One region of the Nonomuraea sp. K271 genome, then DNA from elsewhere that is predicted to be linked to it. Evidence: riboswitches for the same ligand, from Rfam matches in the RefSeq annotation. Region 1 holds a riboswitch; each other region holds the start of a gene.
The links. Region 1 has a riboswitch for cyclic di-AMP ahead of GUY59_RS50825 (C40 family peptidase). Riboswitches for the same ligand answer to the same signal wherever they lie in the genome.

Region 1 (7,125 bases):
CGGCGCCGCTTATGGCGCGACGGCCACGCAACGTGTACGGCGGTGTTTTGCGCCGATGCCCACACCCGCGTGGCATACGGGGTTTCCGGCACGTGCGCGAGTCGAGATCGCGGTTAAGGCTACAGCGCGTGAAGATCGTCGGCGGTCTTTAGGCGCCCGGATTTCCGTCATGGCGCGTTCCATGAGTGCGACGCTTGTCCGTGACGGTAGGCGAATGACGCGGCCCGCGGGCAATCCGGGCGCCTCGCGGCGAGAAGCGTACGTTGAATGGGGTATGGCCACGCGGCGCATTCGGACGCGCCAGGCGCGGCACCGTCGCATATGCGGGCGCCCGGCCGCGGAAACGGCGCCGAGAGGGCGCCGGATCCGCGGCCAAAACGCCCGCATATGGACAGGCGAGTCGATCATCATCCGGGCCGCTCCGCCATTCAGAACGACCCGGACACGATCATGCGCTTATGGCGGTCGCCGGGGTCCTAGGCGAACGGCATAAGCGCATGGTCGAGCAGCCGGCTCTCCTAGTGAGCCTGCTCGTACTTCTCGACGACGGTGGAGGCGATGCGGCCTCGCTCGCTGACGGGCAGGCCGTGGGCCTTGGCCCACTGCCGGATCTCCGAGCTCTTCTCGCGGCTCATCGCGCGGTTGCCGCCGCGGCCACGCCGACGCGTGGTGACGGCACCGGCCCTGCGCGCGTGCTGCACGAAAGGCGTGAGCGCGTCCCTCAGCTTCTTCGCGTTAAGGTCGCTGAGGTCAATCTCATAGGAGGAGCCGTCAATAGCGAAGCTGACCGTCTCATTGGCCTCGCCCCCATCGAGGTCATCGATGAGAATCTCCTGGATCTGCTTGGCCATCTACGCAATCCTTTCGCGGAGCATTGTTTCATTCGCCAGCCCAAACATATACCCGGAAAGGCGTGGAGACAATTCAGCGCTACGGGGATTCGGCTGACTGGCCGATCAGTTCTCGCCCTCGGGCTGATCCTCACGGTTTCGCCTGCCGCCGACGGCCTCCGCCCGGACCAACTTCACGACGCCAAAGACGAAGGCGCCGCCCACCACCACCGGGGGGATGAGCGCTGACAATACGTCTGTAAGGGCTTCCATTCGTCCTCGCCTCCACGGCTGACGGGGTTTCGGGGCGCATTAAGCGCGCGGAGCGCCCCTTGGGGGAGCACTGCGGCCCCTCATGGTGCGCAAGGCGACAACCGCCCGCACCCGACCATAGCGGCACACACATGCCCTGCGTGTCGCAGGGAGACCTACATCCGGCAACCCGGACGCCCCATAGCCTAATGCCAGTCTCTCCAGGCTCCTTACCGGATCATGCCAAAATTTTGCGAAAAGACATCTGTGCAGGTACGGATGCCTCAGCGAAGATCTTTAACCACGTGCGTTCCCGCGAGCCTGTCATGCGGGCCGCGCTCCAGCGGCTTGTCGATCAGGATGAGCATACCGATCCCGAACAGCAGCATTCCCGCCACCAGATTGACCACCGGAATGCCCATCAGCATGACCGGACCCGGATAGAGCAGGGAACGTTTGAGCAGAGCACGGGCCCGAACACCCGGTGGCGACAGGCGGATCCGCATGATCGCCTGACCGAACGTACGCCCGTACCGCCAATGCGCCCACCAGTCGTAACCCGTATAACACAGCCCCGCGAGCGCCCACGCGAACACTCCGGGCAGCCGGCCGCCGAACGCGTCCATCATGCCGACAGTCCGGAAGACAGCCCATAGCGCAATGAACAGAATGTAATAAAGGATGCCGAAGACGAGTGCTTCAATGATCCGGGCGGCCAGCCGTTCCCACCATTCCGCGGGCACCGCGTCCGCCCACGGCGGCGTTCCGGCCATAACCCTCACCTCGCGTCTTCGACGGCTCAGGAGCCCTACATTCCGCACCTACCCTCACATACAAAACAGAGGCCGACGGGAAGCCGGCCCCTGTTTCGCGGTTCGAGCGATTACTTGATCTTGACCACCACGGAGTTCGCGAACTTGTCCGCGAACGTCTGCTGCAGCGGCTTGTCCCAGAGCATCGAGGCGCCGTTCAGGCCGCAGACGACGGCCGCCAGCAGGGTGCCGAACGGCAGGAAGTAGAGGATGTAGGCACCCCAGGTCACGCCGGCCCGCTTGATGGCGGCGTCGCCCGGCAGGCCGCCAGGAGGCATCATCTGCCCCACCGGCACGACCTTGATCCCCATGATCATCTTGCCGACCGTCTGGCCCTTCATCTTGTGCATGAGGAAGTCGTAACCGACGTAGACGGCGGTCAGGAGGATCGCCAGCACGATGTTGAGCGCGAACGAGCCGAACAGCCCCGAGGTGGCGCCGCTGGTCGAGTCGTAGCTCACCAGGAAGAGCGCCGTGAGGAGAAGAGACAGCACGACCATCACGATGCCGAACAGGACACCGTCGACGATCCGCGCCACCAGACGCTGCCACCACTCCGCCAGCGGGGCGGGGGCTCCCGGCGGTTGCACGCCGACCGGGCCGTAGCCCGGCTGGCCGTAGGGGGCCTGGCCGTAACCGGCCTGCTGCGGCTGCCCGTAGGCCTGGCCGTACTGCTGCTGGTCGTAGCCGCCCTGCTGGCCGTAACCGGGCTGGGCGTAACCGGGCTGGGACTGCTGGCCGTAGCCCTGCTGCCCGTAACCCTGCTGACCGTACTGCTGCTGGCCGTAGCCGGGCTGGGACTGCGACTGCTGACCGTACTGGGGTTGCTGGCCGTAGCCCTGCTGGTCGTAACCCTGCTGGCCCGACTGCGGCTGTTGGCCGTAGCCCTGCTGGTCGTAACCCTGCTGACCCGACTGCGGCTGCTGGCCGTACTGCTGCTGGCCGTACTGCTGCTGGTCGTACTGCTGCTGGTCGTAACCCTGCTGGCCGTAGCCCTGCTGGCCCGACTGCGGCTGCTGGCCGTAGCCCTGCTGGTCGTAACCCTGCTGGCCCGACTGCGGCTGCTGACCGTACTGGTTCTGGTCGTAACCCTGCTGGCCGGACTGCGACTGCTGGCCGTAGCCCTGCTGCTGACCGTAGTCGGGCTGGGACTGCGGCTGCTGACCGTACTGGGGTTGCTGGCCGTAGGCCGGTTGAGAGGGAGCCTGCTGGCCGTAGCCCTGCTGCTGGCCGTAGTCGGGCTGGGACTGCGACTGCTGGCCATATTGGGGTTGCTGGCCGTAGCCCTGCTGCTGGCCATATTGGGGTTGCTGACCGTAGCCCTGCTGCTGACCGTACTGGGGTTGCTGGCCGTACCCCTGCTGCTGACCGTGGGGGGGCTGCTGGCCGTAGGCGTCGTCCGCTCGGTAGCCGACCACGGTGACGTCGGGGTCGGGCTCGCTGGGGTGGCGGCCCGGGTTCTGCTGGCCGTAGTGGGGAGGCGCAGAGTTCTCGCCGGATTCGTCCTGTGGGTACGGCGGCTGTCCGGTGCTCACCGTGTCACCTCGCTTCGAGTGCGCGCGTGGCACATGTCAGGACACATGCCTGTGCTGCCCAACGTATCGACATAGGTATCAACAATCACCTTTCCGTGTGGTCAAGGTCCGCGTCACCCGACGTCAGATGGAGCAGCATGCGGGTGTTGCCCAGGGTGTTCGGCTTGACGTGTTCCAGGTCGAGGAACTCCGCTACACCCTCGTCATACGAGGCCAGCAGCTCGGCGTAGACCTCGGGGGAGACTGGTGTGCCCTGGATGCGGCGGAAACCGTGCCTCGCGAAGAAGTCGACCTCAAAAGTAAGACAGAATACACGCTGCAGACCAAGATCTTTTGCCTGCTGGATCAGCGCCGAGACGATCCGGTGGCCGACCCCCATGCCTCGGCATTCGGGATCGACGGCCACCGTGCGGACCTCCGCGAGGTCCTCCCAGAGCACGTGGAGCGCCCCGCAGCCGACGACCTGACCGCCGCGCTCGGCCACCCAGAACTCCTGCACGTCTTCGTACAGCGTCACCGTGGCCTTCTTCAGGAGCCGCGGGCCCGCGCCCGCATAGGCGTCGACCAGGCGCCTGACCCCCCGCACGTCAGGCGTGCGAGCACGCCGGACCACCACCGCGGTCTCGGGCACAGTCAGTTCGGCCACCTGCTCCATGGCTCTCCAGAGTACAGATGTCATTACGGCTCGGACCTAACTCGCATGTCTCCGCCCATCCTGTTACAACTCGTGGCCGAGCGAGCACGACGTCGCGCCCGGGCCTCGTCTGGGAGGAAGCACCACATACGTCCCCACCGGCACGACTGCCACCGAGATCCCCTTGTGACACTTCGGTTGCGAAACCTCTACAGAGTTGGCAGTTCTGGTTGAGCAGGAACCCGGAGTGCATTAGTGTCCAGCGACGATGATCCCCGCGTGTCGCGCGCGGGGAGGCACGCTCAATTCCCCTTCAGGGAAGCCGGGGACCCGCCGGTGGCGACCGCCATCACGGGGTGAATCCGAGTTTTTCGGTAGGGCTGCTCCGGCCCGAACCCGTCAGCTAACCCGGTAGGCGTCTATGAGAGGAGCATGGTTGGTGAAGCGCACGCTCGACCGTGGGAGGAAGTCGCCGGGCAGGCACGCCGGCCCTCCGCGACGCCCCCGGTCGCGCCACCGCCTCGGTGTGGCAAGTCTCACAATCGCCGCGCTGCTGCTGTCGGTTCCCACCGGCCCTGCCTTCGCCGACCCCAAGCCCTCGCTCAAGGACCTCGCCTCGCGGGTCGAGAAGATGCACACCGAGATCGAGACGCTCACCGAGCAGTTCAACGGCCAGCGGGAGAAGCTGAAAACGGCCAAGAAGGCCGCCGAGGCCGCGCGTAAGACGCTGGCGGCCAGTGAGGCGGACCTGTCGGCCAAGCGCGCCAAGGCCGCCCTGCTCGCCCAGAACGCCTACATCACGGGCGGGCTGAGCCGGGCGCTGGCGTTCACCTCCTCCGAGAACCCCGACAACTTCCTCGACAGCGCCGCGACCACGTTCGCCATCGAGCAGCGGCAGGGCGAGGAGCTCAACCAGCTCATCAAGGCCATGAAGGCCGCCGAGCGCGCCAGGGCGGGCGCCAAGTCGCGCATCACCGAGGTCGAAAAGATCGTCAAGGATCTCGACGCCAAGCGCGGCAAGATCAGCAAGCTGGTCGCCAAGGTCGAGAGCAACCTGTTCAGGCGGGCGCTGGGCGAGGCCGGCCGTCCCGGCACGCGCGCCACCCGCGTCAACCTGCCGATCGCCGGCAGCGGCAAGGCCGCGCAGGCGGCACGGTGGGCGCTCACACAGCAGCTCAAGCCGTACGTCTGGGGCGCCGAGGGTCCCGGCTCCTATGACTGCTCCGGCCTGGTGATGGCGGCCTATCAGCGGGTGGGCATCTCGCTGCCGCACTACACCGGCAACCAGTGGACGGCCGGCCGGCACATCTCACGCGACGAGATGCGCCCTGGTGATCTGGTGTTCTTCTACAGCGACCTGCATCACGTGGGCATCTATCTCGGCGGCGGCATGATGGTGCACGCTCCTCGGACGGGTGATGTGGTGCGGATCGCGTCGATCGAACGGCGGCCGTTCGCGGGTGCGGTGCGCATCGCCGACTGAAAGCCCCTGGCCCGGCGGCGGGCGCCCGCTAGATCAGCTGGCGGCGTGCCGCCCATGCCACGGCCTCGATCGCGGTGGCGACGCCGATGCGGTCGCAGATGCCGCGCAACCTCCGGCGTACGGTGCGGCCGCTGATGTCCAGGTGTCTCCCCACTCGATCAACCGTGACTCCTCTGGCGAGTTCCGCCAGTAACGCCAGATCCGCATGGCTCAGCTCAACGCCTTCAGTGAGCACTTCCATCGGGAGCCCTCCCCCCAACAGCAGGCCTGGACCCCTCTTAGCCAGGCCACAGCCGCTCCTCGCAGACGGTAAACGCATCATGGAAAGGTCGTCAAGCACACAATCGCCGCCCTTGACCAGCGCAGTTGACATGATTCGCCGTACATGGCCGGGTCGCGTGGGCCGGCACGTTCCGCCGCGCCACGCACCATGCGCCCGCCGTTTCCGTCACGCTCGATCCGGTGCCGACCGGCCCGGTTTTTGATCCCTCCGCCGGCGGGTTTCTGCATGATCCATACGACGCGCAGCCGCTCTCCACCACGGGCTGCGGCACGCGGCGACCCGTTATTTCCGGACCCGGCCGGTGGCCGCCGCCCTCGTGGCCGTGGAGCGGCGGACAAGCTCCTGGAGCACGCCGTACGCCCGGCCACGGTCTTGACCCGGAGCTGACAAGCCCGTACGGATCGGGGGCGACGGCCCGCGTCGTGCCGCACGGCACGAACGTGAGCGCCCGGAAGACCATGCCTCCGGGCGCTCGATCCTGCGAGGGTCAGTGGGTTGGCTTCACCAGGGGGAACAGAATGGTCTCCCGGATGTTCCTGCCGGTGAAGGCCATGATCATGCGGTCGATGCCGGCGCCCATGCCGCCCGTCGGCGGCATCGCGTATTCGAGCGCCTGCAGAAAGTCCTCGTCGAGCTGCATGGCCTCCGGGTCGCCGCCCGCGGCCAGCAGGGACTGCTCGACCAGGCGGCGGCGCTGCTCGATGGGGTCGTTGAGCTCGGAGTAGGCGGTGCCGAGCTCGGTGCCGAACCCGATGAGGTCCCACTTCTCGGTCACGAGCGGGTCGTCGCGGTGCTGCCGGGCCAGCGGCGAGGTCTCCAGCGGATAGTCCATGACGAACGTGGGCTGGATGAGCGTGTGCTCCACGAGCGCCTCGAACAGCTCCTGCACGAGCTTGCCCGGACCCCACTTCGGGTCCCACGGGATCTCGCGCCGGTCGGCGATCTTGCGCAGCTCTTCCAGCGACGTCGAGGTCGTGATCTCCTCGCCGACGGCCTCCGACACCGCGCCGTAGAGGGTGATGCGCGGCCACTCGGGGATGCCCAGGTCGACCTCGACGCCGTCGTGCACGACCACCGTGCCGTCCAGGGCGGCCACCACGGCCTTCTGGTACATCCGCTGGGTGAGGTCGGCCATGTCGTGGTAGTCGAGGTAGGTGCCGTAGGCCTCGATCATGGTGAACTCGGGGTTGTGCGTCGAGTCGGCGCCTTCATTGCGGAAGTTGCGGTTGATCTCGAAAACCTTCTCGATGCCGCCGACCACGAGCCGCTTGAGATAGAGCTCGATCGCGATGCGGA
Region 2 (7,125 bases), on a different contig from region 1:
GCGGGCCGATCAGGCTGCTGATCGTCGACGACGACGCGATGGTGCGGGCCGGGCTCTCGATGATCCTCGGCGGCGCGGGCGACATCGAGATCGTCGGCGAGGCGGGCGACGGCTCCGAGGTGCCGCCCATGGTGGCCGAGCACCGCCCCGACGTGGTGCTGATGGACATCCGCATGCCGGGCGTCGACGGGCTCACCGCCACCGAGGCGCTGCGCCGCACCTCCTCGCCGCCCGAGGTGGTGGTGCTGACCACGTTCCACGCCGACGCCCAGGTGTTGCGCGCGCTGCGGGCGGGGGCGGCCGGGTTCCTGCTGAAGGACATCGCGCCCGCTGACCTGGTGCGTGCGATCAGGAAGGTGGCCGCGGGCGAGCCGATCCTGTCGCCGGCGGTCACGCGGCAGCTCATCACGCACGTGTCCGACGGCGGCGCGGACCAGCGTACACAGCGCGCGAAGAAGCTGCTCGACCGGCTCAGCGAGCGGGAGCGGGAGGTGGCGACGGCCGTCGGCCAGGGCAAGTCGAACGCCGACATCGCGGGTGAGCTGTTCATGAGCGTGCCCACGGTCAAGGCGCACGTGTCGCGCATCCTGACCAAGCTCGACCTCAACAACCGGGTGCAGGTCGCGCTGCTGGTCTACGACGCGGGTTCGTAGCGGGGGCACCATGCGGCCGGCACCACGATCGCGGCGTTCTCTCGCCGGCCGGCCGCTGGAATTCCAGCTTTTCGCGCCGGGGTCCCGGCGACCCGGCCGACCGGCGCCCGCACCGGGCCCGTGGCGCAGCCGTCCCGTGCGACGCCGGCACGGTCCCGCCCGGTCCGGTGGGGTCACGAGCGGCGGTGCGACGCCGCGCCCACCAGGGGGGCCGGCCGTGCCGGCCCCCCTGGTGGGCGCCCGCGCCGACGCGGCCCGCCGGCCGTGGCCAAGCGCTTGTCCACAGTGGAGTGGCCGTTACGGTCAGGTACGCGGCAGCCGTACCCTTGTCTGAAAGGGCATGTCACGAAGGGACAAGTGGGATGAGTTCAGCGGGTGAAGGCCTGTCTCGCCCGCTTCCCGAGCAGGTGCGGCTGAATGTCGTCGACTTGGCGTCTCAAGTTCTCGGCACGATGCCCGCTGCCGCCATCCCGCCGCCGCTGCGGGGCATCGCCAAATTCGACCCCCGCAAGCGGGCCAAGCTGGCCGGCGCCCCCATCGCGGCGCAGCTGGAGAACGACAAGAAGTTCCGCGAGCTGGTCGCCGAGTCCGTGACCGCGGGCTGGCCCGAGCTGGTCGCCTCGCTCGCCGAGGGCAACGTGCCGCCCGCCGCAGATCCCGTGCTCGTGGCCGCGGCCGCCTATCTCACGCGCCCGCCGGGCTGGGCGGAGATGATCGAGACCGCCCGCGCCGACCTGGAGCAGTCGCTGGCGGCCGCCGAGGACTCCGAGCGCGAGGAGGTCGTCGCCCGGCTGCGCGAGCAGCTCGCCGCGCAGAAAAGCGCGGCCAAGGAGGATACCGACCGCCTGCGCGAGCAGGTCAAGGCGGCCCGCGCGGAGAACTCCGATCTGCGCCGCAGGCTTCACGACGCCCGCGAGCGGGCCAAGGCCGCGATGCGGCGGGCCGAGGAGATGGAGCGGACCGCCGAGGAGGCGCGCACGGCCGCCTCGGTCGCGGGCAGCGCCGGCGAGTCCGAGCTGCGGCGGCTGCGCGAGCGGTTGTCGGACGTGGAGAAGCAGCTCGAAGCCTCGCGCCGGGCCGCGCGCGAGGGCAGGAGCATCGAGGACGCCCGCATAAGGGTGCTGCTCGACGCGCTGCAGGACGCCTCCGCCGGGCTGCGCAGGGAGCTGGCCCTGCCCACCACGATCAGCCGGCCGGCCGACTCGGTCGCCGCGGTCACCGGCGAGCGGCCGGGTGTGCGCGTGCCCGCGCGTGCGCTCGCCGACGACGACCCGCAGCTCCTCGACCAGCTGCTCGCGCTGCCGCAGGTCCATCTGATCATCGACGGCTACAACGTCACCAAGACCGGCTACGGCACGCTCACCCTCGCCGACCAGCGCAACCGGCTGATGACCGGGCTGGGCGGGCTGGTGGCGCAGACCAGGGTCGAGGTGACCGCGGTCTTCGACGGGGCCGAGCTCAACGCCCCTGTGCAGGTCGTGGCGCCGCGGGGGGTGCGGGTGCTGTTCAGCGCGCCGGGGGAGATCGCCGACGACCTGATCCGCCAGCTCGTACGCGCCGAGCCGCCCGGCCGCGCCATCGCCGTGGTGTCGTCGGACCGGGAGGTGGCCGAGTCCGTCAGGCGGATGGGAGCCAGACCCGTTCCTTCTGGCTTGCTGCTGCGCCGCCTGGGCCGGGCTTAAGTTACAAATTGGTCTGTTCGGGTGAGACCCCACCCGCCACTTCTGTACTATTTCGCCCCAGTAAAGATCCCTGGGAGGCGACGCAGTGAGGTTTGGCCGGGTGCCGGTGGCCGTGGGTCTCGCGTTCGGGCTGATGGTGTCCCCCATGGGGGTTGCGCTCGCTGATCCGAAGCCCACCATCGGGCAGGCCAAGGCCAAGCTCGACAAGCTCAACCACAAGGCCGACAAGGTCGTCGACCGTTACAACGCGGCGACCGAGCGCTACAAGAAGGCCAAGGGCTCCTACACCAAGCTGAACAAGAGCTACAAGCGCAAGCTCCGTACGGTCGCGAACCTGCGCGTCGAGATCGCCGACATGGCCGCAAGCGTCTACCGGGTCGGCGAGTACGCCACCTCCCTTCCTGGGCTGGTCGGCTCCGAGAATCCGCAGGGACGGCTGGCCGGGATGGCGCTGGCCGGGCAGATGGCCAAGGAGCGCTCGCAGAAGCTGGCCGCGTTCGACCGGGAGAACCGCGGGCTGAAGAAGGAACGCGACAAGGCGCAGGACGCGCTGCGGTCCGCCGACGAGGTGCGCGGCCAGGTCGAGAAGGAGCGCAAGGAGATCCTCGGCCTCATCGCCAAGCAGAAGAAGCTGCTGAAGAAGCTGGGCGCCTACAGGACCGGCGACCCGAACAGCACCGGCATCGAGTACACCGGGTCCGCCTCCGGGAACGCCGCGGCGGTGCTGCGGTTCGCGTTCGCGCAGGTCGGCAAGCCGTACGTGTTCGGCGGGACCGGGCCGGGCGGCTACGACTGCTCGGGGCTGACCCAGGCGGCCTGGCGGGCGGCCGGCGTGTCGCTGCCGAGGACGACGTGGTCGCAGTGGTCGTGGGGCGCGAGCCGCAGGGTGTCGCTGAACGCGCTGCAGCCCGGGGACCTCATCTTCAGCGAGGGCCTGGGACACGTCAGCATTTATGCGGGCAACGGAAAGATCGTCCATGCGCCGCAGACGGGCGACGTGGTCAAGGTGGTCACCCTCTCCTCCTACGGCAGGGGCCTCGTGGGCGCCGTCCGCCCGTAGATCCGCCCGTCACCCACCTACGACGCACCATCGTTGCCCCCGCCGGGGCGCCGCCGGGGCGCCGCCGGGGCGGCTCCCGCCCGTCCCGCAGTCGTGTTCCGCCACGTTCCGCCACTCTGTGATCACCGCGGGTCTCGCGCGGCAGGGCGAAATATGTGACAAAGGCGACATATGGCTCCTGACAGATGAGCGTGGCCAGAAGTGTGAGTAGGGTCACTTTTTGGTAACGGCGCATCTGTTCCAGCAGGGGTTCGGGAATTTACAGACACCTTTTTGGATCTTTACCGGCTGACTGTGCTTTTGCCGATCCTTGACCGTTCCGCGTAGCTTCTGGCGTCGTCGCGGTGCACAAGCCATGACGCCGCGACCCCGCATCGGTCCCTCCCGATGTGAAGACAGATAAAGATCCGCTGGTCATCGCCGCGACATCCCCATGGCACACCTGCTGAATCGGGGCGATGGCCTGCCGAATCCGTGCAGCCAGGAGGCACGGAACCGGGGACCCAGCGATCCCAGTTCCCCAGGGATCAGGGGTGAATCGGCGCGCCAATCGCGCCGTAGGGCGACTTCCAGGCCCGAATCCGACAGCTAACCCGGTAGGCGTTCGTGGAAGAGCCAAGGAGAAATCCTGTCTACCTCCCTGCATAACCCCCGTCTGTCCCGCCTTGCCCTGCGTGGCGCAGCGCTCACGATGACCGTGACGGCCGGAGGTCTGGTCCTCCATGCCCCGGCGGCCCAGGCGGCGACGACGAGCGACACGGCCGGCGTCTCCTCGGTGAGGGCGGTCACGGCCGCCAGCACCGCGAAGTCGGCCAAGGCCGCCCGGAAGCGAGCAGCCAAGATCGCTCGGCAGAAGGTGAAGGCCGGCAAGGCCCTCACCGTGGCCAAGAACCAGATCGGTGACCCGTACCGTTACGGCGCCACAGGGCCTGGTTCGTTCGACTGCTCCGGCCTCGTCCAGTTCGCCTGGAACAAGGCCGGGGTGAAGCTCCCGCGCGTGGCGAGCAGCCAGTTCGCCCGCATCAGGAACAAGGTCTCCTGGAAGAACCTCAAGCCAGGCGACCTCATGTTCTTCAACGGGCTCGGCCACGTGGGCATGTACGTCGGCAAGGGCAAAATGATCCATTCGCCGCGGACAGGCGAACGGGTGCGCATCGACAAGCTGGGCGGATGGCGCAAGTCGTCGTTCGTCGGCGCGGTCCGTCCCGGCCTGTGACGAAGCCCCGCCCGGGGCCTGGGTGACCTCCCAGGACCCCGGGCGGGCTCCCGTCTCCCCGTCACCGTTCTCAGCGCCGTCGTACGCGCCGGCCCCCACTACGATCGGCAGCGTGTCCCAGCAGGTGAGCCGACGAGCCGCGCTGACCGCGTTCCTTTTCCTCGGCCTGGCCGCCGACGCCCCCGCTCCCGGCCCGCCCGTCCTGCCCGCGCCTGCCCGCGACCTGTGGCCGGACGGCCAGGCCCTCGCCCGCGGGGCACGTTCCCTCGTCACCGGCCACCATGCCGCGCCCGGCACGCTCGACGAGCTCGCCCGCCGCGCCGACTCGGCGGCGCTGCGGGTCGCGGCCGTGCTCGGCCGCCCCGTACGGCCCGTGGTCATCGTCCCCGACACCGCGCAGGACGCCGCCAGGCTGGCCGGCTCCGGGCCTCTCGACGGGCTGGCGGCCGTGGCCGACGACGGCCGGGTTATCGTCGTCCCCGAGTCGTTCGGCAAGCTCACCTCGTTCGGCAAGGACGTCGTCCTCACCCACGAGCTGACCCACGTCGCCGCGGGCACCGGCGGACTGCCCGTCTGGCTCTACGAGGGCTTCGCCGACTACGTGGCCTACCGGGACGCCGGGCTGCCCGTGCGCACGGCCGCCGCCGAACTGGCCGCCGAGGTGCGTGCCGGGCGCGTGCCGGCCGCCCTGCCGGGGCCCGAGGCGTTCGCCGTGGGCGGACCCGGCCCGGGACGGCTCGCGCTGGCGTACCAGGAGGCCTGGCTGGCGTGTCGCTTCCTTTCCCGCCGTTTCGGTGAGAGGAGCCTGGTGAGGCTCTACCGTGATGCGCAGGCCGCCGACGTCCGCGCGGCGCTCGCCGTGCTCGGGCTCTCCGTGGCCACGCTGACCGCACGGTGGCGCGTGTACGTGCGGGAGCAGCTCGCGTGAAGGGGGAGGGACATGAGCGGACGTCAGGACGCGGACGGCCCGTCGGAGGAGGCCGAGGCGGGCGGGGAGACGGGCGGACCCGTTGACGGCGTCCCCGCGGGAGCCGTGACGGCGCAGGACCGCGCGGGCGCCGCGACGGAGGACGGCCCGCCGGGCGCGTGGACACGTCACGAGCGTGGGCAGGGGGACGGCATGCCCGTGACGACGCCCGACCCTGAGCCCGGTCCGGACCCCGACCAGGGGCCCGCCCCTGGGCCGGATTCGGCGCTCGGCCCGGCTGAGCGCCGGTTCAGGCGGCAGGCCGCCGTGGTGCTGGGGGTGCTCGCGGCCGTGATCCTGGCCGTGGCCGCCTTCAGCACGCCGTGGCACGCCCTGACCGCGGGGCCACCCGACCCGGCGCGCGACTTCACCGCCGCCGAGATCGCCAGGGCGCAGGCGTTCGACGCGGCCACGTCCCTGCCGAGCTATCTCGGGCTGGCGCTCACGCTGGCCTTCGCCGCCCTCCTCGTGGCCACCCCGTTCGGGGCCAGGGTGCTGGGCCGGCTGAGAGGCCCCTGGTGGGTGCGGGTGATCGTCGGCGTCCTGGTGCTCACCGCGATCGTCGAGGCGGTCAGGTGGCCGCTCGGCGTCTGGTTCGAGACGGTGCTGCGCGACTACGGTCTGTCCACCCAGGACTGGGCGGGCTGGACCGCCGACCGGCTGAAGAGCCTCGGGGTGGAGGCCTTCCTGCTCTGCCTCATGCTGCTCGTCCTCGTCGCGCTGGCCCGCAGGATGCGGCGGTGGTGGATCCCGGCGGCCGCGGGGGCGTGCGCGCTGACCGTGGCGATGTCGTTCGTCTACCCGGTGGTGTTCGAGCCGCTGTTCAACGACTTCACGTCCATGCCGCAGGGCTCGCTGCGCGACAACCTGCTGGACATGGCCGAGCGCGACGGCGTGCCGGTGCGGGACGTGCTGGTCGCCGACGCCTCACGGCGTACGACGGCGCTCAACGCGTACGTGTCGGGCTTCGGCGCCACCCGCAGGATCGTCGTCTACGACACGCTGCTCAAGGCCCCGCAGCCCCAGGTCGAGCTGGTCGTCGCCCATGAGCTGGGCCACGCGAAGGCCGACGACGTGCTCTACGGCACGCTCGTCGGCGCCCTGGGCGCGGCGCTCGGCGCGGTCCTGCTGTACCTCGTGTTCGGCTCGGTACGCCGCCGCGCCGGCGTCGCCTCCATCGCCGATCCACGCGCGGTCGGCGTGGTCATGGGCCTGATGACCCTGGGCTCGCTCATCATGGGCCCAGCCCAGAACGTGATCAGCCGCCACATCGAGGCCAGGGCGGACGTGCACGCGCTCGACCTCACCCGGGATCCGGCGACGTTCATCGCCATGCAGAAACGGCTGGCAGTTACCAATATTTCCGACTTGTCGCCGGATGCGGTGGAATATGTGCTGTATGCCTCCCATCCTTCCAGCCCTGAGCGCATCGCCCTGGCCCGCTCATGGGCCGAGCTGAACGGCGTCCCGGTGTCGTGACCCATGCGGACGTGCTCTTCGTCACGAACGACTTCCCGCCCAGGCCGGGCGGGATCCAGTCGTTCGTG
Region 3 (7,125 bases), on a different contig from region 1:
CGGGTGCCTGACCACGTGCAGCGGGAAGGAGAAGGCGTAGAAGACGTGGCGGAAGTTGACCACCAGGACGGTCAGGGCGATCGCGCCCAGCGGCGTGACCGTGGCCGCCATCCCCACCACCAGCAGCTCCACGGAGCCGGCGAACGCGGACAGCGACAGGGCGGGGGCCAGCCACCAGGGCAGGCCGGCCTGGACGACCATCAGCCCGAGCGCGACCCCCAGCGGGAGGATGCCCAGCCCGGCGGAGAACGAGTCGCGCACCCCCGCGGCGATCTGCTGCCGCCGGGTGGCTGGGATGGACGCTGGGATGGACGCTGGGATGGACGCTGGGATGGACGCTGGGATGGACATGGTGACCTGCGGGGGAACGTGTTCTCGCACTTCTCAATGGTCTCGCGAAACACGTGCCATGTGGTTGCCGGAATTGCCCGTCAAGCGGCTTGTGGTGCAATCTTCTCACCGTGGATGCGATCGACCGAGCAATAATCAGCGAGCTGGAGCGCGAAGGGCGCCTGACGAATGTCGAGCTGGCCCACCGGGTCGGGCTCACCACGGGGCCGTGCCTGAGACGCGTCCAGCGGCTGGAGGCCGACGGCGTCATCCGCGGCTACCGGGCCGTCATCGACCCCGCCGCCGTGGGGAGGTCCTTCGAGGTGCTGATCGACCTCACCCTCGACTCGCAGGACGCGGGGACCGTGGAGCGCTTCGAGCGCACCCTGGCGCAGGCCGAGGAGGTCGTCGAGCTGCGCCGCCTGTTCGGCACCCCCGACTACTTCATGCGCGTGGCCGTCGCCGACCTGGCCGCCTACGAGACCTTCCTCAGCCAGTACGTCATGACGATCCCGGGCGTGAGGGGCGTCACGTCGAACTTCACGATGAAGAACATCAAGTCGGCCCCGTGACGGCGGGCTGGATCCAGCCCTCCTCTCACGCGCGGTGGGCGGCCGCGTGGCGGGAGGTGTCCTCGGTCAGCGCGGAGGCGGCGATGTCGGGCCGGTGCTCGCGCGCCAGGCGTACCGCGTCGGCCGACGTGGCCGCCTCGGCGGCCACCTCAAGGTCATCTCCACGTCGAACGCCCCACACCTGTGGCGCGACGCGACCGTGGCCCGTACGTTCGCCGAGTGGTGCGGCGTCGTGGACGTCGTGGTCGCCGTGCAGCTGATCGCCCTGGTGCGACGGGGATCCCAGGCGGCGGCCGGTGGCGCTCCGTGCGGACGGCCACTGCGGACGGCCACTGCAACTGCGTGCAGAAAGCCCGGCAGCGCTGGATCATCGCCGGCCTGTGATCGACGATAAAGGGCCGGAAGCATCCCTCACAGGAAAGGCCGATGTCATGCGTACACGCTTATGGGCGGTGCTCGCCGCCACGATCGCCGCGGTCCTGCTGGCGGCGCAGCCCGCGGCGGCCCAGGCGACGGTGGAGTTCTCCGCCGACTCCGGCGACCGGTGCCGCCACGGCGTCACCGAGGGCACGCTGGAGTGGGTGGAAGGACCCGTCATCCGGCCCGCGGTCGAGGTCGAGGGCACCCTGTCCGACAGCGCCGGCCCGTCGATCTGCGCCCCCGACGACATGCACTCCCGCGCCACCTTCACCGCCTACAACGGCGCCACCGTCGTCGACTCCGAGGAGGCCAAGGCGGACGACGCGACCGTGGCGGTGACGATCGCGCTGTCCGACGCGACCGGAGTCACCTCCATCGACCGCGTGGTCGTGCAGGTGTGCCGCTACAGCAACTCCCCGTTCGGAACCAGCTACTGCGGCCAGGCGGCCGAGTACAAGATGCCCTGAGGCGTGAACGGGGCGGCATCCTGGCCGGGTGCCGCCCGCGCGCCCTTGTCCGGCGCGTGAGCTTACTTGACGCCGCAGGCGGGAAGGCGGATGCACGGGGGCCGCGATCGGCTGGGAGGCGTCATGGTCACTTCGCGAGGCGTCTTCAGGCGCAAACCGGTGGAGCAGATCGCCACCGAGCACGAGGGGGAACTCGCCAGGACACTGGGGTTGTGGCAGCTGACCGCCATCGGCGTGGGCGGCATCATCGGTGCGGGCATCTTCGCGCTGGCCGGCGCGGTCGCCAACGAGACCGCGGGACCCGCCGTGCTGGTGTCGTTCCTCATCGCGGGTGTCGCCAGCGCCGCCGCCGCGCTGTCCTACGCCGAGTTCGCGGGAATGATCCCGAAGGCCGGGTCCGCCTACACCTACGGGTACGCCGTCCTGGGGGAGATCGTCGGCTGGTTCATCGGCTGGGACCTGCTGCTGGAGTACACCGCGATCGTCGCGGTCGTCGCCATCGGCATCTCCGGCTATTTCGGCTTCCTCGTCCAGGAGCTGGGGTTCGGGCTGCCCGCGTGGATGCTCGGCGCGCCCGGCACCGGCGAGGGACGCGTGGTGGACCTGTTCGCGGTGCTGCTCTGCCTGCTCATCGCCTTCCTGCTGAACCTCGGCATCCGCACCGCCGCCCGGTTCGAGACGTTCGTGGTGGGGCTGAAGGTCGCGGTCGTGCTGCTCGTCATCGTGGTCGGCTTCTTCCACATCAACACCTCCAACTATCACCCCTTCTTCCCGTACGGGATCGGCGGGGCCATCACCGGAGCCGCCACCGTGTTCTTCGCGGTGTTCGGCTACGACGCGATGAGCACGGCGGCCGAGGAGTCACGCGACGCGCAGCGGCACATGCCCAAGGCGATCATCTACTCCCTGATCATCGCCATGGTGCTGTACGTGCTGGCCACGCTCGTGCTGACCGGCATGCAGAACTACCGGGAGATCGACCCCGAGAGCGGCTTCTCCTCGGCGTTCGTCTCGGTCGGGCTGTCCGGGCTGGCGTCGGTGATCGCGGTGGGTGCCATCATCGGCATCCTCACCGTCATGTTCACGTTCATGCTCGGCGTGACCCGCGTGTGGTTCTCGATGAGCCGCGACGGGCTGCTGCCGCAGTGGTTCGCCAAACTGCACCCGGTACGGCGCGTGCCCTCGCGTGTCACCTGGATCGTGGGCGTCGCCTCCGCCGTGATCGCCGGGTTCCTGCCCATCCAGGAGGCCGCCGAGCTGACGAACATCGGCATCCTGCTGGCGTTCGTCGTCGTCTGCCTGGCCGTGATCGTGCTCCGTTACCGCCGGCCCGGCCTGCGCCGGCAGTTCCGCACGCCCGGGATGCCGGTCGTGCCGGCCATCGGGGTGCTCTTCTCGATCTGGCTGATCACCTTCCTGGATCCGGCGACCTGGCTGCGCTTCGCCGCCTGGTTCGTGCTGGGGCTGGTCATCTACTTCGCCTACAGTCGCCGGCACTCCGCCCTGGAACAACCGCCGGCCGGGCCGGGCGAGCGCTGACGTACCGGACTGTGTGCCTGCGATCACACCGGGAAGGTGTCACGAAGCGAGGGCCGCGGGAGTCATGAGAGGGACATGACCCTCACAGTCAAGGAACGATCATGACCGATACCCGTACCGCTCTCCTGCGTGATCTGCACAAGCCCGGCGACCCGCTGATCCTGCCGAACGTGTGGGACGCGGGCAGCGCCACCGTCGTGGCCGAGGCCGGCTTCCCCGCCCTGGCGACGGCCAGCGCGTCCATCGCCGCCCTGCTGGGGCGCGGCGACCACCAGCAGGCGCCCGTCGAGGAGATGCTCGACATGGCCGCCAGGATCATCAGGGCCGTGGACGTACCGGTGACCGTCGACGCCGAGGGCGGCTACGGCCTGCCGGCCGGCGAGCTCGTCGAACGGCTCACCGCCATCGGCGCGGCCGGGTTCAACATCGAGGACACCGACTACCCGGGCGGGGGACTGGTCGACGCCGGCACGCAGGCCGAGCGCATCGCCGCACTCCGGGAGGCGGGCCCCGACCTGGTGATCAACGCGCGGATCGACGTGTTCCTGACCGGCTCGACGTCGGCCGAGGAGGTCGCGGAACGCGGGCGCCGCTACCTGGAGGCCGGCGCCGACTGCGTCTTCCCCATCCTGGCCCCGTCGGAGAAGGTGGTCGGCGACCTGGTGGAGGCCGTCGCCGGGCCGGTCAACGTCACCTGCATGCCCGGCATGGACCTGGGCAGGCTGGCCTCCCTCGGCGTCGCCCGCGTCTCGTTCGGCCCGTTGACGTACCTGACCGCGCTGGATGCGCTCAAGGCCATGGCGGGACGCATCCGCGCGGGCCGGGACCCGTACGCGGCCTGACCGGCGCGCGGAGGGCGGGCCGGCCCTCCGCGCGTCAGGCGGAGGCGCGGCCCAGGGCCCGCAGCTCGTCGGGGGAGAGCGCCGAGACGTTCTGGTCGATGGGAGTGTCGGAGTACTGGTGGATGGTCCAGGTCTTCCAGTCGGCGGGCGGCGTCACCGTCCCCTTAGGCTTGCTGTAGTGGGCCACCCACAGCGGGTACTCGGCCAGGCCCTTGCCGTGGGTGTCGGCGAAGTTCCAGCCGCTGTAGAACATCGGGGTAACCCCCGTCTCGGCCTTCACGTGCGACAGCCAGGCCTTGGCCCAGGCGTTGACCTCCTCGACGGACTTGCCGTCGGTGGTCTCCAGGTCCAGCACCAGCAGGTCACCGGGCTGGGAGGACTGCGAGTTCACCATGGACAGGAAGTGCTCGGCCTCGGCGATGGGGTCGTTGGCGGGGTGCCCGTAGTGGTACGCGCCGCGCACGATGCCCTTCTTGCCCAGCTCGCTCCAGTGCCGGGCGAAGGCGGCGTCACGGAAGTCGGTTCCTTCGGTGGCCTTGATGATGCCGAACTGTGCGGGGCTGGCTGCCCAGTCGTGCTGCGGCTGGTAGTTGGACACGTCCTGGCCGTAGGTGAGCGTCGGCTGCTCGGCCGCCTGGGCCGATTCCGGCTCGACGGGGGACGCGTACGCGGGCGCGGTCGCGCCCGACAGAGCGGCGGTTCCGGCCAGCAGGGCGCCGGCGGCGGAAAGGGTGAGGCGTCGGGTGAGTTCGCGCATGGGGGATCGACTCCTTGCTTCCATGTGCCTACCGGGTTAGCTGACGGGTTCGGACGTGGAAGTGCCCTACGCACGCGGCCGTCGGCCGGCGTGCGATTCACCCCGGAAAGGTGGGTCCCCGGTTCCGCGCTGTGCGGATTCGGCCTGTCAATGTCGCGGCAAAGGGCGGGGCTAACGATCACCGTCGGCCTCTGCCGTAATCCCCAGAAAGGTATATACAGCCCCATAAACGCTGCAAGCGGTATAAATCCCCATGCAATGTGTTTTTACCTTGAGAAGCCCTGGACCGCCGTGTGCGCAGACGTTCCAGGGCTTTGGCAAAATTTTCGGCACCGTACGCTGGCCCCTACCGTACGGCCCCGCGCCTGATGAGTACGCCGGGCCATGTCGACCAGGTCCTGCGGCTCGGGACCCGCGAGGTCGGCCTAGCGTCCCCGGGGCTCGCCGACCGCGATCTCGGCCGACAAGCCGGCCACGTCGGCGGGCACGAGCGCATGTGCGTCATCGCCGAGAAGGTGGCCGACGCCCACCGGGCATGGCGGGACAGCCTCGCCGGCGTCACCCTCGCCGACATTCTCACCGAGCTGCCGGAGTGGGCGCCGGCCCGGCTCGGATGATCCGCCGATGCGGACGCCGCATGAATGCCGGCGCGCGACTACGGGACGGTCGCCCGGCCTGCACTGCTTACGTCGCCTGGTCCCAGACCTCGGCGAGCAGGCCGTTCAGTTTCTCCGGAGCCTCCACGTGGGGGCAGTGGCCGCCGCCGGGGACCGACGTGTGACGGCCGCCGATGCGTTCCGCGGTGATGCGGGCGCAGGCCATGAGCGGGACGCCCCCGCGCTCACGATAGAGCTCGGGCGCGCTCTCCCACGTTCCTGAGATCACCAGCTTGGGGAACGCGGCCGCCCGCAACGCGGCGAGCGGGACCCCGGCCTCCCAGCACACCCGTTCGCGCAGCGCGGTGCCGGCGGCACGCAACCGCGGCTCGCTCGCCTCCAGCGGAAGGCTGCCGGTAGAGCCGCCGGAGGCCTGCAGCCACTGCTCCGGCGTCAGCTCGGGCAGCTCGGCGTAAGCCGTACGGTTGGTGCGCAGGGCGTCCGCCACGGCCGGGTCGTCGGCAGCGGCCTGATAACAGCCGGGCTCGATCAGGGTGAGCGAGCGCACCGCCTCGGGGCGGCGGGCGGCCGCGATCATGGCGCCGACCCCGCCGTACGAGTGGGCGACGAGGTGTGCGCCGTCACCGAGCAGCTCGGCGATGTCGTCGGCGTCCGCCAGGTAGTCGCTGGGAAACCTCTCCCCGGCGTCCGGGCTGCCCCCGTACCCGCGCCGGTCCATGAGCAGCAGACGGAAGCGGGCCGCCAGCGGCGCCTGGGCGGCGAAGCCGTAGGAAGGGTCATCGCCCCAGCTGGTGGAGCCGTGCACGAAGAGCACAGGCGGCGCGCCATGCGGGCCCATCGCGGTCACGTGCACGCTGCCCGGCAGCGGCCCGTTCGCACGGAACAACGGCGTGTCGGTGGGAGGGGGCATGACACACTCCTAAACATCGTTCATCGCTCTTGAACACTGTCTAATACGGCTGAACGACGACCGTCAATTCGGGGTACGGTGATCCCGTGTCCTCCGCAGACTTCTCCGACGGGTCCGTGTGGCTGCGTCCCCAACGGCCGCCGCGCGACCGCCGGCTCACCCGTGACCAGATCGTCGACGCCGCCGTGGCCGTGCTCGACTCCGACGGTCACCGAGGCCTGTCGATGCGCCGGATCGCCGCCGGCCTCGGCGTGACCGCCGGGTCGCTCTACTGGTATGTGCGCACCAAGGACGACCTGCTCGAACTCGCGCTCGACCGCGTGCTGGGGGAGGTGTGCGCCGCGCCCGACGTGCCGGACTGGCGGCGGGCGCTGGCCACCCTGGCCCGCCACCACCGCGACATGCTCCTTCGGCACCAGTGGGCGCTGTCGGAGCTGACCCTGCGGTCCAACCTGGGGCCGAACGCGCTGGCCCTGGCCGAGAAAGGGCTGCGCCTGCTGGCGCGTGCCGGGTTCGCCGACGCGGACCTGGACGCGGCGATGGCGACCGTCAATGACCACGTGGTCGGGTCGGCCATCGCCGAGATCGCCTGGCGCGACACCCTGGCACGCATGAGCGAGACGGGAGCCGGCTGGGACGAAAGGGCCGCGGGATTCGTCCGTGAGATCATC
Region 4 (7,125 bases), on a different contig from region 1:
TCACGGCTGGCCTTCCACGTGGGGTCGGTGGCCGCCGGCCTGCGCGCCGCCGGGCGCCTCGCCTGGCTGCGCGCCTACGCCCGGACCCGTAGGCCCCCCGCGGACGAGGCCGGAGGGGCCGAGCTGCCCGGAAGCCTCAGCTACGGCATCACGCTGCGGGACGTGTCGTTCACCTACCCCGGCACCATGAAGCCTGTGCTGCGCGGGATCGACCTCCGCCTGCCCGCCGGCGCGACCGTCGCGCTGGTCGGATCGCCGGGCTCGGGCAAGACCACGCTGGCCAAGCTGCTGTGCGGCCTGTACCAGCCCACGGGCGGGGAGATCCTGCTGGACGGAGTCCCGCTCCGCGACGTGCCCCCGGGGCGCTGGCGGCGCCGGATCAGCGCCGTGTTCCAGGACTGGGTGCCGTTCGAGCTCACCGCCGCGGAGACCGTCGGCATCGGTGACCTGCCCCGCATGGGCGACCGCGCCGCCGTGGACCGGGCGCTGGGGTGGGCCGGCGCCACGGAGGTGGTGGCCGGGCTGCCGGAAGGCCTGGGCACCGAGCTGGGCGACAGCTTCGCGGGTGGAGTGAAGTTGTCCGGCGGACAGTGGCAGAGGCTGGCGCTGGCGCGCGCCTCGATGCGGGAGGAGCCGCTGCTGCTCGTGCTCGACGAGCCGACCGCCTCCTTGGACGCGCCCGCGGAGAGCGCGCTCTTCGCCCGGTACGCGCAGGCCGCCCGCCGCCACCGTGCGGCCATCACCCTCCTGATCACCCACCGCTTCCCGACGGTGCGCGTGGCCGACCTGATCGTGGTGCTGGAGGCCGGGCGGATCGCCGAGCAGGGGAGCCACGACGAGCTCATGGCCCTTCACGGCCGCTACGCCGGGCTGCACGCGGTTCAGCGGGACGGCGAGGGCTGACCGGACGCGCGAGAGCGCGCGTCCATGCCGGACGCGCGCTCGTACGCGGGGGGCCGGGATCAGGCGGCGTACTCGGGGTAGCCGTAGCCGACGACCTCGGAGGTCGGACGGGTACGCTCCTCGACCTTGCCGTTGCCGGTGTTGCCTTCGATCGTGGAGATGGTGCCGTCGCCGTTGTCCTTCACGACGAAGCCGACGTGCTGGATGTCGCTGATGTCCTTGCCGCCGTCCCAGGAGAAGAACACCACGGCGCCAGGCTTGGCCTCGGTGCCGAAGCGGTCGTTGGCGGCGAACCACTTGGCGTGGGCGACGGTGTAGGCGTCCCAGCCGACCTGCGGACGGGCGCCGGTCTGCTCACCGACCCAGGAGACGAACATCGAGCACCAGGCGGCGTTCAGGTAGGCGGCCGGCTCGCCCCCGTCACGGGCGACGGTCTCGGCGGCGCGCTGCGAGTTGGCGTACCACTGCTGGTACGGGGTGCCGCCACCGGCGGCGTTCTCGGAGACGCCGACCTGGGACTTGGCGAAGTCCAGAACCTGGGAGGCGGTCACATTGACCTTGGTCTCCTCGGCCGCGCGCTTCTTGGACTCGGTGACCGGCGAGACGGCGGCCGGCCTGTCGCCGGGAGGGGTGTCGGCGTTGGCGGCGGCGACGTTCACGCCGAAGGCCGAGGCGAGGACGGTGGCGCCGAGTGCGGCGCGGGCGATGGTGCGCTTGGGGACAGCGGTAAGTCGGAACGTGGCCATCGAGGGGATAACTCCTTGCTTCCATGCCGCTTACCGGGTTAGCTGACGGGTTCGGGCGTGGAAGCTGCCCTACGGCACCAAGGTGCCGATTCACCCCAAAGGACGTGGGTCCCCGGTTCCGCGTGATGCGGATTCAGCGGTCACAGGACGATCCTGTGATCTTGTTGCGATGGTCAGACATAGCCGGACAAACCGGACGTATGCCTTGAGATGCCCCATAAGGTAATACATGAGGCAAGAGGATTACAACTACATAAAGCCCAGCTAGGCGATTTGCCTGCGAGCGTCGGCCAGAAGCCCGAGCATGGCAAGGGATTCGTCAAGGGGCATGATCGAGGATTCGGTCCTGCCCTCGGCCGTGGCGGCGCGGACCTCGCGGAGCTCACCGGCGTAACCGTTGTCGGCCGGATCGAGCACATGCTCCTCCGGCTCCATGGAGGGCCCGGTGAGGACGATCCGCTCGGGCGCCCAGAACGGCGCATGGATGTCCGCCCGCATCTGCGTACCTACAACGCAGGCCTGGTTCGGGTAATTCCCCAGCAAGGAGGTCTCCACGAAAGCCCTTCTGCCGCCGGGATAGAGCAACATCCCGGCCGCCTCCGCGTCAACTCCGTTCGGCGCCAGCGAGCCCGTGACGCGCAGGCCGGTGGGCATGCCGAGCAGCAGCTGGGCCAGGCCGAACGGGTAGACGCCCAGGTCGAGCAGCGCGCCGCCGCCCAGCTCCGGGGCCCACAGCCGGTGCGCCGGGTCGTAGGGCATGGCGAAGCCGAAACTGGCCTGCACGGAGCGGATCTCCCCGAAGCGCGAGTCGGTGGCGATGAGCCTGATCAGCGGGTTGAACCGCATCCACATGGCTTCCATGAGGAACACGCCGGCCTCGCGCGCCATGCGTACCATCTTCTCGGCGTCGCCCACGGTCGCGGCCAGCGGCTTCTCGCACAACACGGACTTGCCCGCGGCGATGGCGGCCTGCGCGACCCGCAGGTGCTCGGTGTGCGGCGTCGCCACGTAGATCGCGTCGACCGCCGGGTGGGCGCACAGCCGCTCATAGGAGCCGTACGCCGACTCCGCGCCCAGCGCGGCGGCCAGGGCCCGCGCCCGTTCCGGATTCCGGGAGCCGACGGCGCCCACCCGCATCCCGGGCTCCGCCACGATCGCCGCCCCGACGGTCCGCGCGATGACGCCCGTCGCCGCTATGCCCCATGTGAAATCGCGCACGCGGACGATGCTAGACGCATCAGATCACGTTGAACGTGTCAGGATCACCACCGTAGCGAAGGCCCCTGTTCAGCGCGCCGACGGCGGCCATGCTCTCCGGATCGAGGATGAAGTCGAACACGTCGATGTTCTCCGCGATCCGCGACGGCGTCACCGACTTCGGGATGACGACGTTGCCGAGCTGCAGGTGCCACCGGAGCACGATCTGCGCGGGCGTCTTGCCGTGCTTGTCCGCCAGCAGCGCCAGCGCCGGATCCTCCAGCAGCCCCCGGCCCTGGCCGAGCGGGCTCCACGCCTCCGTGAGGACGCCGTTGGCCTCGTGGAAGGCCCGCGTCTCCCGCTGCTGGAAGTAGGGATGGAGCTCGATCTGGTTGATGGAGGGCACGATGTCGGTCTCGTTCATCAGCCGGGTGAGCATGCCCGCCGTGAAATTGGACACGCCGATGGCCTTGGCCCGCCCGTCACGGTGGATCTTCTCGATCGCCTTCCACGCCTGGACGTACTTGTCCTGCTTCGGCACCGGCCAATGGATGAGATAGAGATCGACGTAGTCGAGCCCCAGCCGGGCCAGGCTCTCGTCGAAGGCCTCCTCCGCGCGGGCGTGGTCGGCGTTGGCCAGCTTGGTGGTGACGAACACCTTCTCGCGGCGCAGGCCGGACGCGCGCACGGCACGCCCCACGCCCTCCTCGTTCCCGTAGGCGGCGGCGGTGTCGATGTGCCGGTAGCCGGCCCGCAGCGCCGTCGCCACCACCTGCTCGGCCTCGTCGGCGGGGACCTGCCAGACGCCGAAGCCGAGTTGCGGGATCTGGACGCCGTCGGTGTTGAGCATGAGCGAGTTCATGGGTCCCATTGTTCACGTACCGTTTCTGGCCGCTTAAGGCGGCCGGGCTAGCTTGAAGCGGTCGTGAACGCGCCATCACCCGGCTGGGAGGACTGGAGTGGTCGAACAGGCGTCGGCCTGGGTGGAGTCCCCGCTCCAGATGCTGTGCGCCGTCGAGGCCCACCACGCCGGGCTCCTCGGGCCCGCCACGGCCGTCGTGCCGCGGGCGGGGCTTCGCCCGCTGAAGGCGACCCGCCGGGAGCTGCGCGCGCTCGGGCTGCCCGACGGGCTCGAACTCGCGGAACCGCGCGACGCCATGCCGAGGCGCGTGCACGCCGTCGGCGACGCCTTCTCCGGCAAGGTCCAGCTGCGCTGGCTCACCTCCGGCACCGGGCTCACCTCGGGACGCATCGTCATCGTCGACGACGGGCTGGCCACGCTGCGGCTGCTGGAACTGCTGGCCGCCGGGCCCCGGCGGCCGCTGCTGCGGGCCCGCGCCAAGCCCACCGCGCCGCGCTCCGCGCTCGGCCTGGCGGCCGCCCTGCGGCTGCGCGTGAGCGACGTCTCCGTCTTCACCGCGCTGCCCGTGGCCGACGACCTGGCCGCCGCCGTCCGCCGTACCGGCGTCGATCTCGTACGCCACGACTTCGCCTGGCTGCGCGCCCAGCCGCCCAGCACGCAGGGGCCGGCCGAGCGCACGGTCGTGCTCGGCACCTCGCTCGTCAGGAACGGCCTCGTGCACCGCGACCACTATCTGCGCTGGCTGACCGAGCTGGCGGCGCGGGAGCCGCTCGCCTACTACCCGCACCGCCGCGAGGACCCCGTCGACGTGGCCCTGATCCGGGAGCGTCCCGGCATCACCGTGCACGACGCGGGCGCGCCCGCCGAGCTGACGTTGCGCGGGCTGGACGCGGGCCAGCGCGTCCTCAGCCTCCCCTCGACGGCGATCACCTCGCTGCGGGTGCTGCTCAGTCCGCGCGGTGTCGCCATCGAGCCCGTGAACGTTCCCGATGACTGGTGGACCAGCAGGGCGGAACCCGCCCTGCGCTCGCATTTGACTGGAGTGACCGGGTGAGAGTGCTGGCGGTTGCCGACTCCGACTCGTACCTGAAGTGGGCTGCCTGCCTGCTCGGCGACCTGCCCGCGGGCTGCGTGACGGAGCTGGCGGTGGTGCGGACGCCGATCGCGCCCTCGCCCGAGCAGATCGCCGCGGCGGTGAGCGGGCCCGCGGACGGCCCGGGGAGCGGCGCACCGGCCCCGCCACTGACCGGGCCACTGACCGGGCCACTGACCGGGCCACCGATCGGGCCGCCGATCGGGCCGCCGGTGATGTCGGCGCGGTCGGTGCGCCGGCTGGCCGAGCGCACGCGGCCGGACGTGATCCTCGTGGCCTGCACGGGCCCGGTGGTGGACGTGCTGGTCTCCGACGTGTTCGCGGGGCTGACGCCGAGGCCCGTGTTCGTCAGCGGGCTGCCGGGCATCTCGGTGCCGGCCACGGAGAAGGCGTGGCTGTTCCGCAGCGGCTGCGACCTGTTCGTGGTGCACAGCGAGCGGGAGGTGGCCGAGTTCCGCGACATCGCCGGCCGGCTCGGCGGGGGCGGAGCGGTCGGCCTGGCCAGGCTGCCGTTCCTGCGTCCCGGCGCGGTCGCCGGGGGCGGGAACAGGATCGTGTTCGCCACCCAGGCCAAGGTGCCGCGCCCGCGCGAGGAGCGCGAGCGAATCCTGCTGGCCCTGGCCGAGCTCGCTGGGCGACGGCCGGAGCTGGACGTGGTGGTCAAGCTGCGCGCCCTGGAGGACGAGCGGCAGACGCACAACGAACGCCACCACTACCAGCGGCTGTGGCGGGAGATGGGCGAGCCGGGGCGGCTCACCTTCGCCGCCGGGTCGATGCACGACCAGCTGACGCGGGCGGCCGGGTTCGTCACGGTGAGTTCGACGGCGGCGCTGGAGGCCATCGCGCTCGGCGTACCCTCACTGGTCCTGAGCGACTTCGGCGTCAGCGCCCAGATGATCAACCTGGTGTTCGAGGGCAGCGGCCTGCTGGGCACACTGGACGACCTGGCCAAGGGCGACTTCCGCGCCGCCGCGGCCGAGTGGTGCGCGGCCAACTACTTCCACCCGCCGGAGCGCGGCGACTGGTCGGAGCTGCTGGCCGGGCTGGTGAGGGCCCGGCCGGGCGAGCCGGCCCGGTCGCTGCTGGACGGGCCTGAGCACGCCGCCGCCCGGCGCAAGGCCCGGTTGCGGGTGGAGCTCCATCCCACGATGGTGCGGGCGGGCTACCGCGCCAAGCGCCGCATGCGCCGCTATCTGAAAGCCCTGTCCTGAGCGCTGTGAGGGATGCTCAGATCCCTGATCTGAGCTTCCTGCGCAGCCTGGTCAGCGCGGTGGGCCTGGCGGGCGGTGCCACCAGGTCCAGCGCCTCGAGCCGCCTGCGCTTGAAGTAGCGGGCGTCGAACGTGATGGTCTCCGGCCGCAGCTCGGGGTAGGTGTCGGCCTGCATGCAGTAGCCCACCGTCCGTACGAGGCCGGGGAGGTCGAGGGTGGGCGGCCGCTCGATCACGCCCTCCTCCGACAACCGCGGCAGCAGCGCGTCCACGATCGTGACCGGGATCCTGTTGCTGTTCTCGTACGGCGTCAGCCGCTCCAGCACCATGCCGGTGCCGTACGACGCGACCTGCAGCCCGAAGTAGCGCCGCGCGGTCATCAGCCCCGTGGAGAAGCAGCCCACGACCAGTTCGGGCCGCAGCGCCGCGAAGCACACCTCGGCGGGCACGTTTCCGGCGGCCACCGACAGGCTCACCCCCAAGGGCGCGGCGGCCGCCCGCAGCATCCTGGCGTGCCGGCGCCCGGCGGCCGGGTGCGGCTTGAACACGACGTCGGTGTAGCCGCGGGCGGCCAGCGCCGCCAGCATCGTCTCGTGCAGCGCGGCCTCCTCCTCCGGCGTGACGATCTCCAGCGCCGACAGGTACTGGCCGAGGATCATCGCCTGACCGTGCGGCGGGGCGGGCGTGGCGGCGGACACCTCGTCCAGCACCGCGAGGAAACGTTCGCCGGGCAGGATCTCGGGCGCGACGCCGTACTCGCTGAGCAGCAGCGGCCTCAGGCCCGGCACGAGGTCCAGGTGGAGCAGCCGCCCGACGCGGCGGAAGATCTCGGCGGGCAGCGGGTCGCGGGTCGGGCCGTAGCTCATCAGCCCGTCGGAGTAGACGGTGATCGGGCAGTCGCGCACCAGCCCCGCGATCGTACGGGCGGGCGGCACCGCGATCGACTCCAGCACCAGCTCCTCCACCCCGTCCAGCCCCCAGTGGGAACGGATGAGGCGCTCCAGCATCGGCACCTCGATGACGCGCGCCCGCCAGTCGGACGGATGCAGGGGGGCGATGAGCTCGTTCCACGAGACGACCTGGTCGAAGCGGCCGCGCAGCGGCGCGAAGCCGG

Region 2: it holds a riboswitch for cyclic di-AMP, as region 1 does, so the genes downstream of both, GUY59_RS21315 (C40 family peptidase) here and GUY59_RS50825 (C40 family peptidase) in region 1, are expected to answer to the same signal.
Region 3: it holds a riboswitch for cyclic di-AMP, as region 1 does, so the genes downstream of both, GUY59_RS03150 (glycoside hydrolase family 25 protein) here and GUY59_RS50825 (C40 family peptidase) in region 1, are expected to answer to the same signal.
Region 4: it holds a riboswitch for cyclic di-AMP, as region 1 does, so the genes downstream of both, GUY59_RS16260 (C40 family peptidase) here and GUY59_RS50825 (C40 family peptidase) in region 1, are expected to answer to the same signal.

Annotation. Positions count from the first base shown of each region.
Region 1 is NZ_JAAAHR010000075.1:25,233-32,357, reverse strand. Features, by position in the region: gene GUY59_RS24825 (histone-like nucleoid-structuring protein Lsr2) at 519-851, opposite strand; gene GUY59_RS24820 (RDD family protein) at 1,367-1,855, opposite strand; gene GUY59_RS50830 (RDD family protein) at 1,966-3,429, opposite strand; gene GUY59_RS24810 (amino-acid N-acetyltransferase) at 3,515-4,084, opposite strand; cyclic di-AMP (ydaO/yuaA leader) riboswitch at 4,353-4,496, shown strand; gene GUY59_RS50825 (C40 family peptidase) at 4,590-5,546, shown strand; gene GUY59_RS51430 (hypothetical protein) at 5,575-5,700, opposite strand; gene lysX (bifunctional lysylphosphatidylglycerol synthetase/lysine--tRNA ligase LysX) at 6,317-7,125, opposite strand, start outside.
Region 2 is NZ_JAAAHR010000059.1:27,107-34,231, forward strand. Features, by position in the region: gene GUY59_RS21300 (response regulator) at 1-653, shown strand, start outside; gene GUY59_RS21305 (NYN domain-containing protein) at 1,082-2,335, shown strand; gene GUY59_RS21310 (C40 family peptidase) at 2,421-3,395, shown strand; cyclic di-AMP (ydaO/yuaA leader) riboswitch at 3,850-4,013, shown strand; gene GUY59_RS21315 (C40 family peptidase) at 4,087-4,611, shown strand; gene GUY59_RS21320 (hypothetical protein) at 4,724-5,539, shown strand; gene GUY59_RS21325 (M48 family metallopeptidase) at 5,552-7,057, shown strand; gene GUY59_RS21330 (glycosyltransferase family 4 protein) at 7,024-7,125, shown strand, end outside.
Region 3 is NZ_JAAAHR010000005.1:104,100-111,224, forward strand. Features, by position in the region: gene GUY59_RS03120 (AzlC family ABC transporter permease) at 1-381, opposite strand, end outside; gene GUY59_RS03125 (Lrp/AsnC family transcriptional regulator) at 462-902, shown strand; gene GUY59_RS49765 (hypothetical protein) at 928-1,050, opposite strand; gene GUY59_RS03135 (hypothetical protein) at 1,334-1,789, shown strand; gene GUY59_RS03140 (amino acid permease) at 1,913-3,328, shown strand; gene GUY59_RS03145 (isocitrate lyase/PEP mutase family protein) at 3,430-4,170, shown strand; gene GUY59_RS03150 (glycoside hydrolase family 25 protein) at 4,205-4,927, opposite strand; cyclic di-AMP (ydaO/yuaA leader) riboswitch at 4,938-5,082, opposite strand; gene GUY59_RS47265 (hypothetical protein) at 5,296-5,544, shown strand; gene GUY59_RS03165 (alpha/beta fold hydrolase) at 5,612-6,454, opposite strand; gene GUY59_RS03170 (TetR/AcrR family transcriptional regulator) at 6,541-7,125, shown strand, end outside.
Region 4 is NZ_JAAAHR010000039.1:36,536-43,660, reverse strand. Features, by position in the region: gene GUY59_RS50725 (ABC transporter ATP-binding protein) at 1-903, shown strand, start outside; gene GUY59_RS16260 (C40 family peptidase) at 963-1,649, opposite strand; cyclic di-AMP (ydaO/yuaA leader) riboswitch at 1,662-1,798, opposite strand; gene GUY59_RS16255 (Gfo/Idh/MocA family protein) at 1,914-2,867, opposite strand; gene GUY59_RS16250 (aldo/keto reductase) at 2,887-3,708, opposite strand; gene GUY59_RS16245 (hypothetical protein) at 3,806-4,762, shown strand; gene GUY59_RS16240 (DUF6716 putative glycosyltransferase) at 4,759-6,012, shown strand; gene GUY59_RS16235 (polysialyltransferase family glycosyltransferase) at 6,029-7,125, opposite strand, start outside.